Linked DNA regions of Bdellovibrio bacteriovorus. The main gene of each other region encodes a partner of the protein of the gene in region 2 in a complex. Links are inferred from orthologs where the notes say so. Each region holds a gene or a part of one and is shown on either strand. Other genes may lie near its edges.

Evidence for each region.
Region 1: the proteins of AZI86_RS03605 (region 2) and uvrB are in contact, whole or in part, in a crystal structure (PDB 7EGT), measured with the Thermus thermophilus proteins. The link is inferred for Bdellovibrio bacteriovorus from one-to-one orthologs. Residues at the interface, in WP_096412145.1 of Thermus thermophilus: His654, Arg656, Phe657, Gln666, Asp668, Glu669, Lys680, Arg681, Leu682, Ser683, Lys685, Tyr686, Ala687; in WP_096411307.1 of Thermus thermophilus: Glu23, Leu25, Arg26, Asp27, Gly28, Glu29, Arg30, Phe31, Arg55, Glu326, Asp327, Phe328, Glu379, Ser382, Gln383, His398, Gly400, Arg401.

What each region holds. Positions count from the first base shown.
Region 1 is NZ_LUKE01000004.1:152,967-160,649, forward strand. Bases 2,419-5,365 are described here. They hold uvrB (excinuclease ABC subunit UvrB), read left to right. Parts: upstream 2,419-2,827; coding sequence 2,828-4,903; downstream 4,904-5,365. Other genes in these bases: AZI86_RS15790 (penicillin acylase family protein), read right to left, coding at 2,419-2,702; uvrC (excinuclease ABC subunit UvrC), read left to right, coding at 4,890-5,365. Also shown: AZI86_RS15785 (hypothetical protein), read right to left, coding at 1-282; more of AZI86_RS15790, read right to left, coding at 387-2,418; more of uvrC, read left to right, coding at 5,366-6,785; murein biosynthesis integral membrane protein MurJ, read left to right, coding at 6,807-7,683. UniProt on the Escherichia coli protein: The UvrABC repair system catalyzes the recognition and processing of DNA lesions. A damage recognition complex composed of 2 UvrA and 2 UvrB subunits scans DNA for abnormalities.
Region 2 is NZ_LUKE01000001.1:758,078-765,865, forward strand. What follows is about bases 1,585-4,636. They hold AZI86_RS03605 (ATP-dependent helicase), read left to right. Parts: upstream 1,585-1,983; coding sequence 1,984-4,290; downstream 4,291-4,636. Other genes in these bases: AZI86_RS03600 (hypothetical protein), read right to left, coding at 1,585-1,798; AZI86_RS03610 (hypothetical protein), read left to right, coding at 4,378-4,636. Also shown: AZI86_RS03595 (hypothetical protein), read right to left, coding at 1-452; more of AZI86_RS03600, read right to left, coding at 449-1,584; more of AZI86_RS03610, read left to right, coding at 4,637-4,821; AZI86_RS03615 (flagellin), read right to left, coding at 4,857-5,690; AZI86_RS03620 (KamA family radical SAM protein), read right to left, coding at 5,795-7,072; AZI86_RS03625 (hypothetical protein), read left to right, coding at 7,306-7,788. UniProt on the Escherichia coli protein: A helicase with DNA-dependent ATPase activity. Unwinds DNA duplexes with 3'-5' polarity. Translocates on single-stranded DNA with 3'-5' polarity. Initiates unwinding more efficiently from a nicked substrate than double-stranded DNA.

The DNA.
Region 1 (7,683 bases), on a different replicon or contig from region 2:
AGAGATCATTTTTTTATGTTTTTCTGGGGAATAAAGGTCTGCGGTTTCAATAAATTCGGTGGTGATTTTGTCACCCACGCTTGCCACGTACTTCACACGCCATTTTTTGGTGGCTTCGTCATAGCTAACAACTTCTTTCGTGATATGGACGGGCGAAGAATCGCCGCTTTTTAACTGTAACGAACCCTTCCATTGAACTTTATCTCCGATGCGTGGATAAGCTTGTGCGAAAGAAGTTAAAAGAGTCGCAGCCGCTAAGATCCAAAAAAAATGTTTTAGCATAAACGAGCCTCCCGCGTGCTTCATTTAAGCGTGGCACAGTCTTGCGCAAAAATCCTGAGGCTTTGGGGAAAGACTGTGATCATACAAAGATAACTTTTGACGAACTACAATGGTGTCAAAACGAGTTCGTGGGTTTTTGCGTTTTGGATGTCTTTATCGTCCATCAACTGGTCACGATATTCGCCTTTAAGGAAAAGCTGGACTTGGTCTGCTCGGAAGGGGGAAAGGATGTGACCGGAAATTCCTATGGGGTTCACCCCGAAGCTTTTTTCTGGATGAGCCATGTCAATAATTCGGCGCGTGGAGGCGCCCGCCGTGACCTTAAAGTCAGCTCCCGCAAAAGACCAATATTTGTTGTTATTAATTTCGTTATACGCCCCCGGGGCCGGGTAGGGGCCGACGTTAAATATTTTATCTAAGGGCTTCATACGACCTAGGGGGTGATAAAATTCAATGGTGTGCAGTTCTCCCCAGACTGGAATTCGCGGGAATTGTGCCATCATATCGCGAAAGGCTTGGGTCACAGTTTGGCTGCGATTTATTTCTTCAAACCACGCAGAGTCGGCATTAAAAAGAATTCTTTTAAACGCGGTCCAAGGGGCCGCGCCCATAAGATAAATGTCTCTTTCGGCTTGCGTGAGGTCTTTTAAGATCACGCGCATGGCGCTCGCACACCAAAGATGAAAGATCGCCGCCCCTTGGGAGTCGATATTTGAATGCAGGTCCCAGCTTTTGAAGGCTGAGATCACGTCTTTGTATTCTTCTTGTTCTTCGGCGTTCAGTTTAAGTTCTTCTAATAAAATTCCGCGGATCGAAGCGGCGTTGCTATTAAAGTTCAAGCTTTGTATTTTTTTAAACTCTTCGGCGGACCAGATTTGTTTTTCGGCTAAAAGTTTAGTGATGGTTTGGAAGCGGTCCTCAGGTTGCCAATCGCCTCTGATGCCGGCGGGAAAAGAATCAGGACGCGAGTTTGCCGTGATGATGACACCACTTGCGGGATTGACCTGATGGGGATGTTCTTTCCATGGCAAGACTTTGATATATTCATCATTGCCGCTAGCACCATCTAAAATAAGATCTGAGTTTGGGTTTTTCTTAAGTGCAATATCGCCAATCATCCACCAAGCAATGTTTTCGGCATCCGCGTACATGACGTTCAGGCCCGGGGCAGTGACACGCTGTAAAGGCTTTTCAAATTCGGCCATCGTTTTTGCTTCGGCCATGTTGCGCACGGTTTGAATCAAGTCATTGGTTTTAGAATGAAAGGCCCATTTCAGACTCAGATCTTTGGTTTCAAGGGAGTGATTCATGACCGGACCGTGAGGTGTTTCAATCATATCTAAGACGACATCCGGCTCGTTTTTTACTTTTATAATCTCTTGCCATTCTTCATAAGCTTGCGGCTTGCCTTTAAACACGACGGTCTTATTTTTAAGATCTAAGGTCTCGTGATAAAGATCCATGTCATCCACTACGGACATCGTAAATCCCCAAGCATGGTGACGAGTGTGGCCTAGGACTGCAAAAGGAATGAGGGGCAGGTAATGGCCGTACAATTCAAATTCCGGGGTTTGAATATGCGCTTCCACCCAAATAGAAGGATTGGAAAATCCAATGTGAGGGTCATTGGCGAAAATACTTTTCCCTGATGCCGACCTGAAAGGAGCGATCAACCAAGAATTGGACCCTTCAAAGTGAGGCAAATTTAAAAAATCAATCTGCGCCAGGGCCGTTTCAACGCGGGCGTTGACTTTGGCCGTTGTTTTCGCGTCATGGTTTAACATGTCAGCACGCAAAGCTTGGAATTTTTCCGGTGATAGTTTTTTAGAAAGTTCGGTCATGAGCGGATCGGCCTTTAAGGCGATACCGAAAACATAAGACATGTGTCCGGCTAAGATATACGCATCCATCGGGACAAACTCTTCGGGCTTCATTCCTAAAAGCGCAAATTCATAAGGCGGCTTTTGAGTGCGCACGTACTGGTTGATGCCGTCAAAGTAAGCTTCCATCTCTTTCCAGATCTGCTCATCGAATTGATGGGTGTCTTTAAGGTGCTGAACAATGCGCTCGGCCGAACGGCGAAGCATCAAACTGCGATAAAGTTTATCCGAGGGCAGGGCGACGTTGCCGAAAATTTCTGACAGGCGACCTTGGGTCAGGCGTCGAGATAATTCCATCTGAAAAAGTCGCTCGCTGGCCATCACAAAACCCAAAGCTCGCAAGGCGTCTAGCTTAGATTCGGCTTTGATATGCGGAATTCCGTGGGCATCGCGAGTGACCATGACTTTTTGCGAAAGTCCTTCAAGTTTAAGCTCGCCGTCCATGGGCGCGAGGGATTGTCGTAAAAATAAATAAATCCCGATCGAACCGATCAAAATAACCGAAATTATAACTAAGCTAAGGCGTTTTGCTAATTTCATGGCCGAATTTAAACATGTCAGGACTCAAAAAGGGAGTCCCACCACGAGCCCGACTTAAGAATGACGCGGCATAGACCCAAAAAAGAGCCAGGCACCTTTTTAGTTTTGGTGCTACACTCGAAGGGATGGCTTCTTTTAAGAAAAACTTCCAGCTAGTGTCCGAGTTCAAACCTTCTGGCGATCAGCCAAAAGCCATTGAACAAATCATGGAAAATTTTGACGCCGGTTTAAAACACCAAACGCTTTTAGGTGTGACCGGTTCAGGAAAAACTTTTTCCATGGCGCATACTATTGCGCGTTTGAATCAGCCCGCGTTGGTGTTGGCTCCGAATAAAACTTTAGCGGCTCAACTCTATGCCGAGTTTAAAGAACTTTTCCCGCACAACGCCGTTGAATACTTTGTCAGTTATTATGATTACTACCAACCGGAAGCTTACATTCCTTCCACCGACACCTATATTGAAAAAGATTCGGCGATCAATGAACAAATCGATCGCATGCGCCATTCCGCGACCCGGTCTTTATTTGATCGTCGCGATGTGATTATCGTGAGCTCCGTGTCTTGTATTTATGGTTTGGGTTCGCCGGAAGCCTATGAAGGCATGATGATTCAAATCGTCGCCAACACCGAGGTTAAACGCGATCATCTTTTGCGCGAATTGATTCGAATTCAGTATCAACGAAATAACGTCGACTTTTCGCGTGGAACCGTGCGTGTGCGCGGGGACAATGTGGAAATCTTTCCGGCCTATGAAGACAGTCGTGCCATTCGCGTTGAATTTTTTGGTGATTATATCGAACGCCTGTCGTGGATTGATCCGTTAACGGGGCAGGTTTTAGAAGAGCTTGATCAGATTGCCGTGTATCCGGGAAGTCACCACGTTACTAGTGATGACAACTTAAAGCGCGCCATTCGCACCATTCAAGAGGAACTGCGGGAACGATTGGTGGAACTCAATCGCGACATGAAGTTCTTAGAAGCTCAAAGGTTAGAGCAAAGAACGTATTACGATATTGAGATGATGGAGCAAATGGGTTTTTGCCAAGGGATTGAAAACTATTCGCGCCACATGACAGGGCGTGGGCCGGGGGAGCCACCTCCGACCTTGTTAGAATATTTCCCTAAAGAGTTTATCACTTTCGTGGATGAGTCCCATGTCACGATTCCACAAATTGGCGGGATGTACCGGGGGGACCGCGCACGTAAAATGACTTTGGTGGAGCACGGCTTCCGTTTGCCATCAGCCTTAGACAATCGTCCTTTAAATTTTCAAGAGTTTGAATCGATGATGGATAAGATCGTTTACGTTTCCGCGACACCGGGAAATTACGAGCTGCAAAAATCTGAAGGTATTATTGTTGAGCAGATCATTCGCCCAACAGGCTTGATTGATCCGGTTGTGGAAGTGCGTCCGGTAAAACATCAAGTTGATGATCTTTTAAAAGAAATCCGCGATCGTATTGCTAAAGAAGAACGTGTATTGATTACGACGTTAACCAAACGTTCTGCGGAAGACTTAACCGAATATTATGAAAACTTGGGCATCAAAGTGAAATACCTGCACAGTGAAGTGCAGACCATGGAACGCACCGAAATCTTACGTGATTTGCGTTTAGGGGTGTTTGACGTCTTAGTGGGGATCAACTTGCTGCGGGAAGGTTTAGATATTCCGGAAGTCAGCTTGGTCGGTATCACGGATGCCGATAAAGAGGGTTTCTTGCGTTCCGAAAGATCGCTGATCCAAACCATTGGTCGCGCGGCCCGTAACATTAACGGCCGGGTGATTTTATACGCGGACACCATCACAGAAAGCATGGAAAAAGCCATGGGCGAAACCGAGCGTCGTCGTCGTATTCAAATGGAATACAATGAGGCTAACGGTATCACACCACAAACCATTCGCAAAAAAATCCGCGAAGGTTTGGGCGAAGTTTTTGACGGGACGTTGTCGGCGACGGTGCTTCAAGGGGAAAATAAAAAGGCGGCTTTACGCAATAAATTTGCTGAAGCCCCGGATAAGATTCAAAAAGAAATCGATAAGCTGCGAGCTCAGATGAAAGAATATTCGGCGAACTTAGAGTTTGAAGAAGCCGCGAAGATTCGGGATGAGATCAAACGATTGCAAATTTTAGAGCTTTCCGTAAGAAGCGGAGAGGGTGAAAAGGACTCAGCGGAGGTCGTCAAGGATGGCCTCAAGTAAGTTCGAAGAGGTGCGCGACAAGGTTCGTGAGTTCCCCACGCAAAGTGGGGTGTACATCATGAAAAACTTAGCCGATAAGATTATCTATATCGGCAAAGCAAAAAACTTGCGCAACCGCGTTCGCAGTTACTTTTCAGATTCTAACGGACACTCGCCCAAAACTCGACTTCTGGTGCAAAACATCATGGAAGTCGAATACATCCTGACCAAAACCGAAGTGGAGGCCTTTCTTTTAGAGGCTTCGCTGATTAAAAAGCATCGCCCTAAATATAACATCCGCCTGCGGGATGATAAGGCTTATCCTTACATTCGTTTTTCTTGGGGGGATGAATACCCACGCTTGTATTTAGCTCGCAAAGTGAAAAAGGACGGGTCACTTTATTTTGGTCCTTATACGTCAGGCTTTGCGGTTCACGGGACGATTAAGTTTTTAAATAGAACTTTCAAAATTCGCGACTGCAACGATACGATGTTTAATACGCGCCAGCGTCCGTGCATGACTTATCAGATCGGGCGTTGCACGGCCCCGTGTGTCAGTTATATCTCGCAAGAAGACTATAAACTTGAGGTGGAAGGCGCAAAACTTTTCCTTAAAGGACAAAGTCGTAAAGTCATTAAAGCGATGACCGAAAAAATGCGCCTAGCTGCCGAAGAAGAAAAATTTGAAGTCGCCGCGCGCTTGCGCGATTCGATCGAGGCCGTGAAGTCTATTATGCAAAAACAGGCGGTCATCAACGACACCTCGGAAAAAGACCAAGATGCCGTTGGGTTTTTTGGCGATGAGCGGGGTTGCTTGATTGAAACTGTCCACGTGCGCGCGGGAAGGGTGATCGGGACCCGATCGCATTATTTGCCGCACTTTGATCCGAATGATATCAACGAAGACTCTCGAGAGTGGTTGGTGGATTTCTTAAATCAATATTACGTAGACAACTTCATCCCGGATGAAGTGTTATTGCCATTAGATATCGGACAAGATTTGTCAAAATTGATGGGTGAAGTTCTGCATGAACGCTCCGGCAACAAGGTGACCGTCCGATTCGCCACGGACGAACGCGGTCGTAACTTGGTCGATATGGCAAACGAAAACGCGAAATCGCATTTCGTGAAATATGTCTCTAAATCCGAAGAAAAACGCCGCGGCCTAGAAGAAATCAAAGAGCGCTTCGGTTTGGCGGACATTCCCCGCCGGATTGAGTGTTATGATATCTCCACGTTCCAAGGCGCTGAAACCGTTGCTTCGCAAGTGGTTTTTGAAGACGGCGTGCCCGCCAAAGAACACTATCGTCGTTATAAAATTAAAACCGTGACGGGAATTGATGACTTTGCCTCGATGTATGAGGTTCTAAGTCGAAGGTTTAAGCACACCGAATACGAAGATCCGCAGTTAGTGGTGATCGATGGTGGTAAGGGACAATTGTCCCAGGCCATGAAAATTTTAAAAGAAATCGGTCGTCAAGATATCCCAGTGGTCGGGTTAGCCAAAGCACGCACCGAAAGTGATTTCCAAAAAGCGATTGTGGAAAGCACGGAAGAAAGATTCTTCCTGCCGGGAAGGGCGAATCCGGTGATCTTTAAGCACAATGCCGAAGCATTATATATCTTAAGCGGCATTCGGGATGAGGCCCATCGTTTTGCCATCACTTATCACCGTAAACTGCGTGAAAATACCAGTTTAGAGAGTGAACTTGATTATGTGATAGGCTTAGGTGAAAAAAGAAAGAAAACTCTTTTGACTCACTTCAAGTCTGTTGATGAAATCAAGATGGCAGCACCTGAAGAAATTGCGCAATTAAAAGGCTTTAACCGAGTCTTGGCAGAACGCATCTTGCTGCAAATGAACGAAAGTGACGAAGACGAAACGGTTGCCGAAGAATCGTAAAGAGTCTTAGAGGGTTAAAGAGTGAAAAGTCATGCCTTGCTCGTGGGTCTAGGAATTTTCTTAAGCCGTATTGCGGGGCTTGTCCGTGAGCGCATCTTTGCTCATTTCTTTGGAAACTCGGACGCCGGTGATGCTTTTAAGGCCGCTTTAAAAATCCCTAATTTTTTGCAAAATCTTTTTGGTGAAGGTGTTTTGTCGGCAAGTTTCATCCCGGTGTACGCTCAGCTTTTAGCAAAAAAGCATGACGAAGATGCCGCGCGAGTGGCTTCGGTTGTCGGCAGTTTGTTGTTTTTGACCACAAGTTTTTTAGTCATCATGGGGGTGTTTGCCACACCTTTGATGATTGATTTGATTGCTCCCGGTTTTGAAGGGGAAAAAAGGCAACTGACAATTCAAATAGTGCAGATCCTTTTTCCAGGCACGGGCTTTCTTGTTATGTCCGCTTGGTGTTTGGGAATTTTAAATTCGCATCGCCGCTTTTTTCTTTCTTATGTGGCACCGGTTATTTGGAATGTCGCGATCATTGCCACTCTTATTGCTTGGGGACCTCGTCAAGATCAGTTCAATTTAGCGATCACGGTTTCTTGGGGCCTGGTGGCGGGAAGTCTTTTGCAGTTTTTAATTCAGTTGCCCTCGGCGTTGCGTTTGGCAGGCAAAGTGCGTCCATCGCTGAATACCAAAATCAAGGACGTGCAGATCGTCATTAAAAACTTTATTCCGGGTGTTGTGTCCCGCGGTGTGGTGCAGATCAGTGCTTATATCGATAACGTCTTAGCCAGCTTGCTGCCCACGGGGGCGGTTTCGGCTTTGGCTTATGCGCAGACCTTATATCTTTTGCCGGTCAGTCTTTTTGGGATGAGTGTTTCGGTGGCCGAGCTGCCCGCGATGTCGCAAGCCA
Region 2 (7,788 bases):
TCCACGCCCCCCGAAAGCCCCGTCATAAACGTCCATCTTCCAGTATCAACGCGAGATGTTCCCATAAAAACTGTAGTCACCGTTTCTTGATAAGCTCCCGCAGCGAGCCCACCGTAAAGTTGCACCGTGTGAGTATTGTCTCCGAACGTCCAAGCCAAAGCGTGCAGACGAAACCAAGCAAGATATTCCGCATGCTGTCGCTCAAAGGCCGAAGTAGGATTCCCCGAAGTCTCCGTGAAATACACATGCTCTAGCAGCACACTAAAACGAGAACGCTGATAGCTAATGGCATAGTTCATTGGACTGCGGTTGACCATGTCTTGATTGGAAGCCCGCTCATAGCGCATTTCAGAATTCAAAAGATATCCACGCACAACATCAGCACGCGCTTCGCTCAAAAACGAACACAAAGACACCAAAACCGAAAGTGCAAAGAAAAAGATCAATCTCATTGGGTGAGACCTTTAATATCGGGATCTACCCTTGGTCCGATCTCAATTCTCTTTTCATGAAAAGTCCATTGCCCTTGATTCTCTTGGCATTCAGTGACATTGCGCGACCCACCATTTCTGGAATCATTAATTAAATTTGCGAGATACTGACACTCCTCTTGAGTGGCTAATTGGGTATTTTTAGCGAAACTTTCAACAAAAGTTTGTCCCGTGAATATTTTTGTTTCTGATTGCGAAAGCTCTTCACGCAAAGAAGGCAGCATTTTTATGATCACCTTCGCCACATCTTTACGAGCTTGTAGAGGTTCAACAGCACGAGCTTTCGCGTACACTTCCGTGTAGACCTTAATAGCGCGAGAAAACTGCGTCCCTAAAACATAGACATAGCCGCTGATTTGATTGGTAAAATCAAAATTCTTATCACCAGATCTTTCATTATAACGTCTATTAAGTTCACCGCGAATGCTGACGTCGCTGGATAAAAACGTCTGATTACGTGATACCTTTAAAGTTCTTCCGGTTTCTCCCGGTAACGAGTGCACGATGAAATCAGGATCGCCAGTGTACATCCATCCCCAGAAATCCGCCAAGCCTTCGTTCAGACCGCGGGTGATTGCAACGTGATAAAAATAGTTCATCTCACTTGATGAAAGCGTAGGCCCCACCGGCTGAATGCGCGAGGCTTCAACATCTGAGATTTGACCAAAATCTTCACCAAATGTATCGGCAATCTCTTTGCCATGAACATTCGTCGCGGCATCTTTGATAACCAACTTATAAAATAAAGAATGGAAATGTTCATGAGCTAAGACTCCGCCGTTAACAGCCAGCGGAAGCTCTTTGCCAGTGTAAGGAACCACCAAAATGGAGTCCGTTTTTCCTTCGTAAAAAGCATTGTTACGAGTGCTCCCCGCAACGCGAACGGCAATACCCACGTCGCGAGGCCACTTGTTTACGCCTCCCGCACCAAGCTCTTCATCTAAGGCCGCAAGTTTTTGCATATGAGCATATATAGTGACCATCTGCATGGTGGTTTCGTCGGTGGGAACATAGACCCCATCGCTGTTTAAAACAAAACGAGTTTTTGGAGACATGCCTTCTAGGTGATTGTTACGAACTCGCGGCGAAAAGAAGAACTTAACAAACTTACCCGCCAACGTCGAAAGATCGTCCAGGGCTAAGAGCTCCGTGATCCCCATCGAATAGCTGCCGCCTTCAGAAGGCATTGCCGTCATCACCCGGACATTACCAGATACAGCCTTAATACCCTCAGTCGAGGGACCACATGCCGTCAATGACATGGAAATCAAAATTGCTGCTGTGATCCGGCTAAAAACGCGCTTCACAAAGTCCTCTCAACACACTATAAACGGGAGTGCTCTCTCATACAGATAACGTAATGCGTTATAGTTGTAATGGAAAATAACGAAAAACTCAATGAAAACTTAGAGATAGACAAAGTTTGTCAGTCTCACCAAATGTTCGACAGTGCGAGTTTTCGTGGCCTTTTTTTGACCCAAAGGATGCCTGGATGGATGTGCTTGATTTCGTTACCAAAAATTTGAATCCTTCGCAGAAAGACGCCGTAGAAACTTTGGAAGGGCCTTTGCTTATCTTAGCCGGCGCCGGTTCAGGCAAAACCCGGGTGTTGACCCATCGGATGGCGAACATCATCGGGCAAGGTGTTGCGGCCCCCGATGAAATCTTGTGCGTGACCTTCACCAATAAAGCCGCCAAAGAGATGGAACATCGGATTTATAAGATCCTGGCCGACATGGGCGCGCGCGTGCATTCCCAGCTTTGGATTAACACCTTTCACAGTTTTTGTGTCAGAGTTTTAAGACAGCATTTAACTCTTTTAGATTATAAACCTTTTTTTGGTATTTACGATTCTTCCGATCAATTAAGTCAGATCAAAAAAGTCATGACGGCCTTGGATATCAACGACAAGATGTATCCGGCTAAAAACTTTCAAGGCGCTATTAGCCGAGCTAAAATGCTGGGACTAAATCCCGATGCTTTTGAGAAAGAGCGAAAAAACTCTCGTCACTTTGCCGATGCTAAAACCATTGAAGTTTATAAGTTGTACGAGAAAGAAATGAAAAAGGCGAACAGTCTTGATTTCGATGATTTACTTTTAAAGACTTATGAACTGTTCCGTATGTATCCGGATGTTTTGCAGATGTATCAAGAAAAGTTCAAATACATCATGGTGGATGAGTATCAAGATACCAATCACATTCAATATCTGATCGTGCAGATGCTAGCCCAAGCTCATCGCAACCTGTGCGTGGTGGGTGACGAAGACCAATCCATTTACAGCTGGCGTGGGGCGGATATTAAAAACATTTTGGACTTTGAAAAGGACTTCCGCGAAGCCAAGGTCGTAAAGTTAGAAGAAAATTATCGTTCTTCGGGCAATATCGTGGGTGCAGCGACCGCCGTTATTAAAAACAATTCAGAACGTAAAGATAAAACGTTATTCACCTCAAACCCTGCAGGGGATAAAATCCAAGTTCGCGAAGAACGTAATGAATACGATGAAGCAAAGTTTGTCGCCAAAACCATTCAAACGATGATGAATGAAGGCGAAGGGTCTTACAATGACTACGCCATCTTTTATCGCACCAATGCCCAGTCCCGTGTTTTAGAGGAACAATTAAGAACTCTTTCTATCCCTTATCGCCTTGTTGGCGGTGTTCGCTTCTATGAACGCATGGAAATCAAAGACATGCTTTCTTACATGAAGCTCGCAATCAATCCGGCGGATGATGTCGCGTTTAAGCGCGTGATCAATGTGCCGGCGCGCGGGATCGGTAAAACGACGGTCGAGAAAATTGAAGAGTTCGCCTTTCAACAAAATTTAAGCATGATGCAAGCAGCCCTTAAAGCCTGCGAAGAGCGTGTTTTTAACGCCGGCACCACGGGCAAAGTTCGTCGGTTCGTGGAGCTTATGGGCAATCTTCAAGAGCTGGCGCTAAAACATCCTTTGGTGGAATTCTATCCGATTGTTTTAGACATGACCGAATATCTTGTGGCTCTTAAAAAAGATGAATCACCGGAATCTTTGGCTCGTATCGACAACTTAGAAGAGCTCGACAATGCGATTGTTCAATTTGCCAAGGAGCGCGGTGAAGAAGGGACGCTGACCAGTTTCCTTGAAGAAATGGCGCTGGTCAGCGACGTGGATTCATTAAACCAAGAGCAGAATTCAGTCACGATGATGACCTTGCATATCTCTAAAGGCTTGGAATATCCGTATGTCTTTGTGGTGGGCTTAGAAGAAAATCTTTTCCCAAGCGCGCGCAGCCTTGGTGATGGAGACACTGAAGAAGATGTGCAGGAAGAACGTCGCTTAGCTTACGTCGGCATGACTCGCGCCCGCCAGAAGCTGTGGCTCACTTACGCAAAAATGCGCCGCGTGTGGGGGCAAGAACAATTCAATCCGCAATCTCGATTTATTAAAGAGATTCCCCAAGAATACATTGAATTTAAAACCGCGGCGGCAGACGCCCCCCGCTTTATGGCGAAATACGGATCCAGCTCTTATGATTCCGATGAAACCTGGGGACGCCCCCAATGGGGCGCCACCAGCGGCTCGCGCAACAAGCCTCGGTCTTATGAAGATGAAAGCCAAAGCTTTCCGGATTATGACGATGCTCCGGCATCCAGTGGCGGTGGCTTTAGCAAAGGAATGCGCGTGCGCCACCCCACCTTTGGCGCCGGCACGGTTTATGCGACCGAAGGAGAAGGTGAGAACTTTAAGGTCAGCGTGATGTTCACCGACAACACCGTTAAAAAATTCGTCGTCAAATACGCGCGCTTAGAAAAAATCTAAGCGCTTGCCGAAAACCAGACGTGGTCAAAGTCTTGATCACGTCGTCTTGGACTGCCCCACTTTAAACCCCATTGCTAGGGTTTAAGTATGCAGATGAAAACTCTTTTATTATCCGTTTTATTTGTTATTTCTTCTTCCACATCTTTTGCCGCTAAAAATCAGCAAGTTCATGAAAGTGAAGTCAAATTCAGTTATTCTTCGGCTGATGGCGAGTTCACTTTAAAATGCACTCATTACTTGCACGAACCCATTATGCACGATTTTGATGTTTGGTGTGGCAAAGGCACCAAATATTTAAGAACTTTCCGGGTTCACTTTTTGGCACGCCAACACGAAAAACCTCAATTAGGTAAAAACTCTTTAGAAGTCTTGTATTGGGTGATTGATCGCGATCAAGACATGACCCGCAAATTTTCATCCGGAAGCACTTGGATAAATTTTAAAAATCAATCCGACATCGAGCGCTTGAATTTCAGCCAAGGTGTGGAAAACGACTATGCGTTTTTAAGCGTTGAGTACACGCCCCAATAAAAAAGACCCGGCTAGAAAAAGCCGGGCAAAAAGATCTATCCGATTAGTTTTAAGGCCAATTGATTAGACTGGTTGGCTTGAGCTAAAACTGATGTACCTGCTTGTTGCAAAATATTATTTCGAATCATTTCGCTGGAAACGGCGGCAATATCAGCATCCCGAATACGACTGTTCGCGGCCGATAAGTTTTCCGATGTCACACCTAAGTTATCAGATGTTGACGTCAAACGATTTTGCAAAGCCCCTAAATACGCACGCGTTCCGCTGACGGAGGTCTGCGCATCATCTAACTTCGCCAAGGCCTCTTGGGCACCTTCTTTGGTTGAATAATCAATCCCCGAAAGTCCTAAAGCATCTAAGGTGGCTTGGTGAGAACCCGCATCAAAACTAATACGATCCGCAAAGGCATCATTACCAATACCGACTTGGAAATCAAACATCGGAGCAGAGCCATCCAACAGCTTCGTCGTTCCCCAGGTTGTGGATTTGGCGATACGTTGAATTTCTTCTTTTAATTGCACGACTTCTTTATTGAGCATGCCGCGCTCTTTTTCACCAACCGTGTCCGAAGCGGCTTGAATGCCCAATTCACGAAGGCGAACCACGATATTGCCGATTTCATTCAAACCACCTTCGGCTGTTTGAACCATGGAAATACCATCATTAGCATTACGCTGTGCTTGATTGGCAGAACGAATCTGAGCTTTCAATCCTTCTGAAATTGCAAGACCCGCGGCATCGTCTGCGGCTTTGTTAATTCTACTCCCTGAAGCTAATTTCGCCATCGAATCATTGATAGCGCGTTGTGAGCCGACCAAATTTCTTTGAGCATTGATGGCGGCCATGTTTGTTGTAATTCTCATTCCCATTGTCTTAACCTCAATACCTATTTCGGGAATTGGCTTTCCAACTTCACTCGACGTAAGAACGAATTTTTAGAAATTATTGAAAAGGCTTGTAGCGCTTTGAGAAATCAAATTTTTTTCGAATTTTTTAGGTCATTCCACTCACATTCGTAAGCGGAGGCATCAGGTTTACGAATCTGATTTTCTGGTGGGCTGATGTACTGTGCTTCCACGCCATCCCATCCTACATAATTGCGCACTCTTCCATCTTGAGACACTTGGAAGTTCGGAACTAAATAAGTTTTGCCGCCACCGTTAGGAATATCCACGGAAAGATTCGGCATCGCCAATCCAGACAAATGCCCCCACAATTCTTTTTGAATTTCTAACGAGTCTTCAATAGATGTGCGTAAATGATCCGTGCCCATGGAAGGATCGCACTGAAACATATAGTAAGGTTTTACGCGCAAGTACACTAGTCTTCGGTTCAGGGCCTGTATCAATGCTGGATGATTATTGATTCCGTTTAAAAGAACCATTTGATTCATCACCGGGATTCCGTTGTCCACCAAGCGTTCTAAAGCCTCAACGGCTTCGGAGGTCAGCTCGTCCGGATGATTAAAATGAGACATCAAATACACCGGCTTATTTTTTTTGATGATCTTCACCAAGTCATCCGTCACCCGCATCGGGCACACCACCGGCATGCGCGAACCAATGCGAATGATTTCAATGTGATCAATACGGCGCAGATCACTTAAGACGCGATCTAACTGTCCGTCACTCACCGTCAACGGATCTCCGCCAGACAAAATCACTTCGCGCAAACCGGTGTGTTTACGAATATAGCTGATCGCCATTTCGTATTCTTCATTGCGGATGAAGGCTTGCTCTTGTCCCGTGAAATGTTTGCGCGTGCAAAAACGGCAATAAACACTGCAAATATCGGTGATCAAAAAAAGGGCGCGATCAGAATAGCGATGGATAATTCGGGGCGCGGGATTGTTCTTTTTTTCACCCAAAGGATCCAGCATCTGCTGATGTCCTTCGGCCATTTCATAGCGATGGGGCATTAAGATCTTACGGATCGAATCGCTTTTAGAGTTATTCGCAACACCCGCGTAATAAGGTGTCGTGCGCACGTTAAAAAGCTCTTTGCCTTGCTGGAACGCCAACAACTCATCTTTGGTTAATTCGAAATGTTGAGAGAAGTCATCTTGAGTTTTAAGCGAATGGCGAAGCTGCCAGGTCCAATTATTCCAATCGGCAGCATCGATATTTTCAGGTTTAAAACTAGAGAGAAAGTGGAACTTCATCGAGGGAGTTATGTATGAATCACGCTCAATAGGCAAGATAGCATTTAAAAAGTGACCGAAAACGTCGTTATTAGGGGTTCTGCTTTTCATACCCACCAAACACCATAAGTATCTGAATTTAAAGAATTTTTAAACAATATCAGAGTGAAACACCAGAAGTTCGACAAGGCCCCTCTTGGCCTCCGCCTTTTCTCAACATGAGAACTCATAAAAAATCCGCGAAGTTAGCCCTGAATTTTCAAATACCCCTGTTTGGCCCGGCCTTCGCTTTACATCTAAGTAGGAAAAAAGGGCCGGGATGCGCCCATTAACTAGGAGGACTTATGAAAACCTTTATCCCCAATAATAAGTGGGTCATGACAGCAGCACTGCTTGCCGTCTTGGGCCTGAATTTTTCTTACAACGATAAGACAAGCCGCGAAGGCTTCTCTGCGGAATTTGCTTCTTCAGAAATGAAAGAAGGCGAAATCGTCACGGAAAGTGGTGATCTTATTAAAATTCCGTATATCAAGGGTGAGGGTGATCAAGTCACTGCCTTAGTTAAAAGAAATGCGGAAGGAAAATTCTGCTTAGAATGTAAAGTAGAGGCGATTACATTAACTAGCAAAAACTTCGGCGACATCAGCAAACTCAATGTCGATTTAATGAAGCATATTAAAGACAATCTTTCAGTTGTTCCAAAACCTTCAGAAAAAGATGAAGTCCAAGCTGGTGGCGAAGAAGACGACAAAGTCATCGCAAGCGGCATTTTGGATATCAAAGTTTTAGATGTGTGCGAAAAGAAAAAATCGAACTCTGATAAGCTA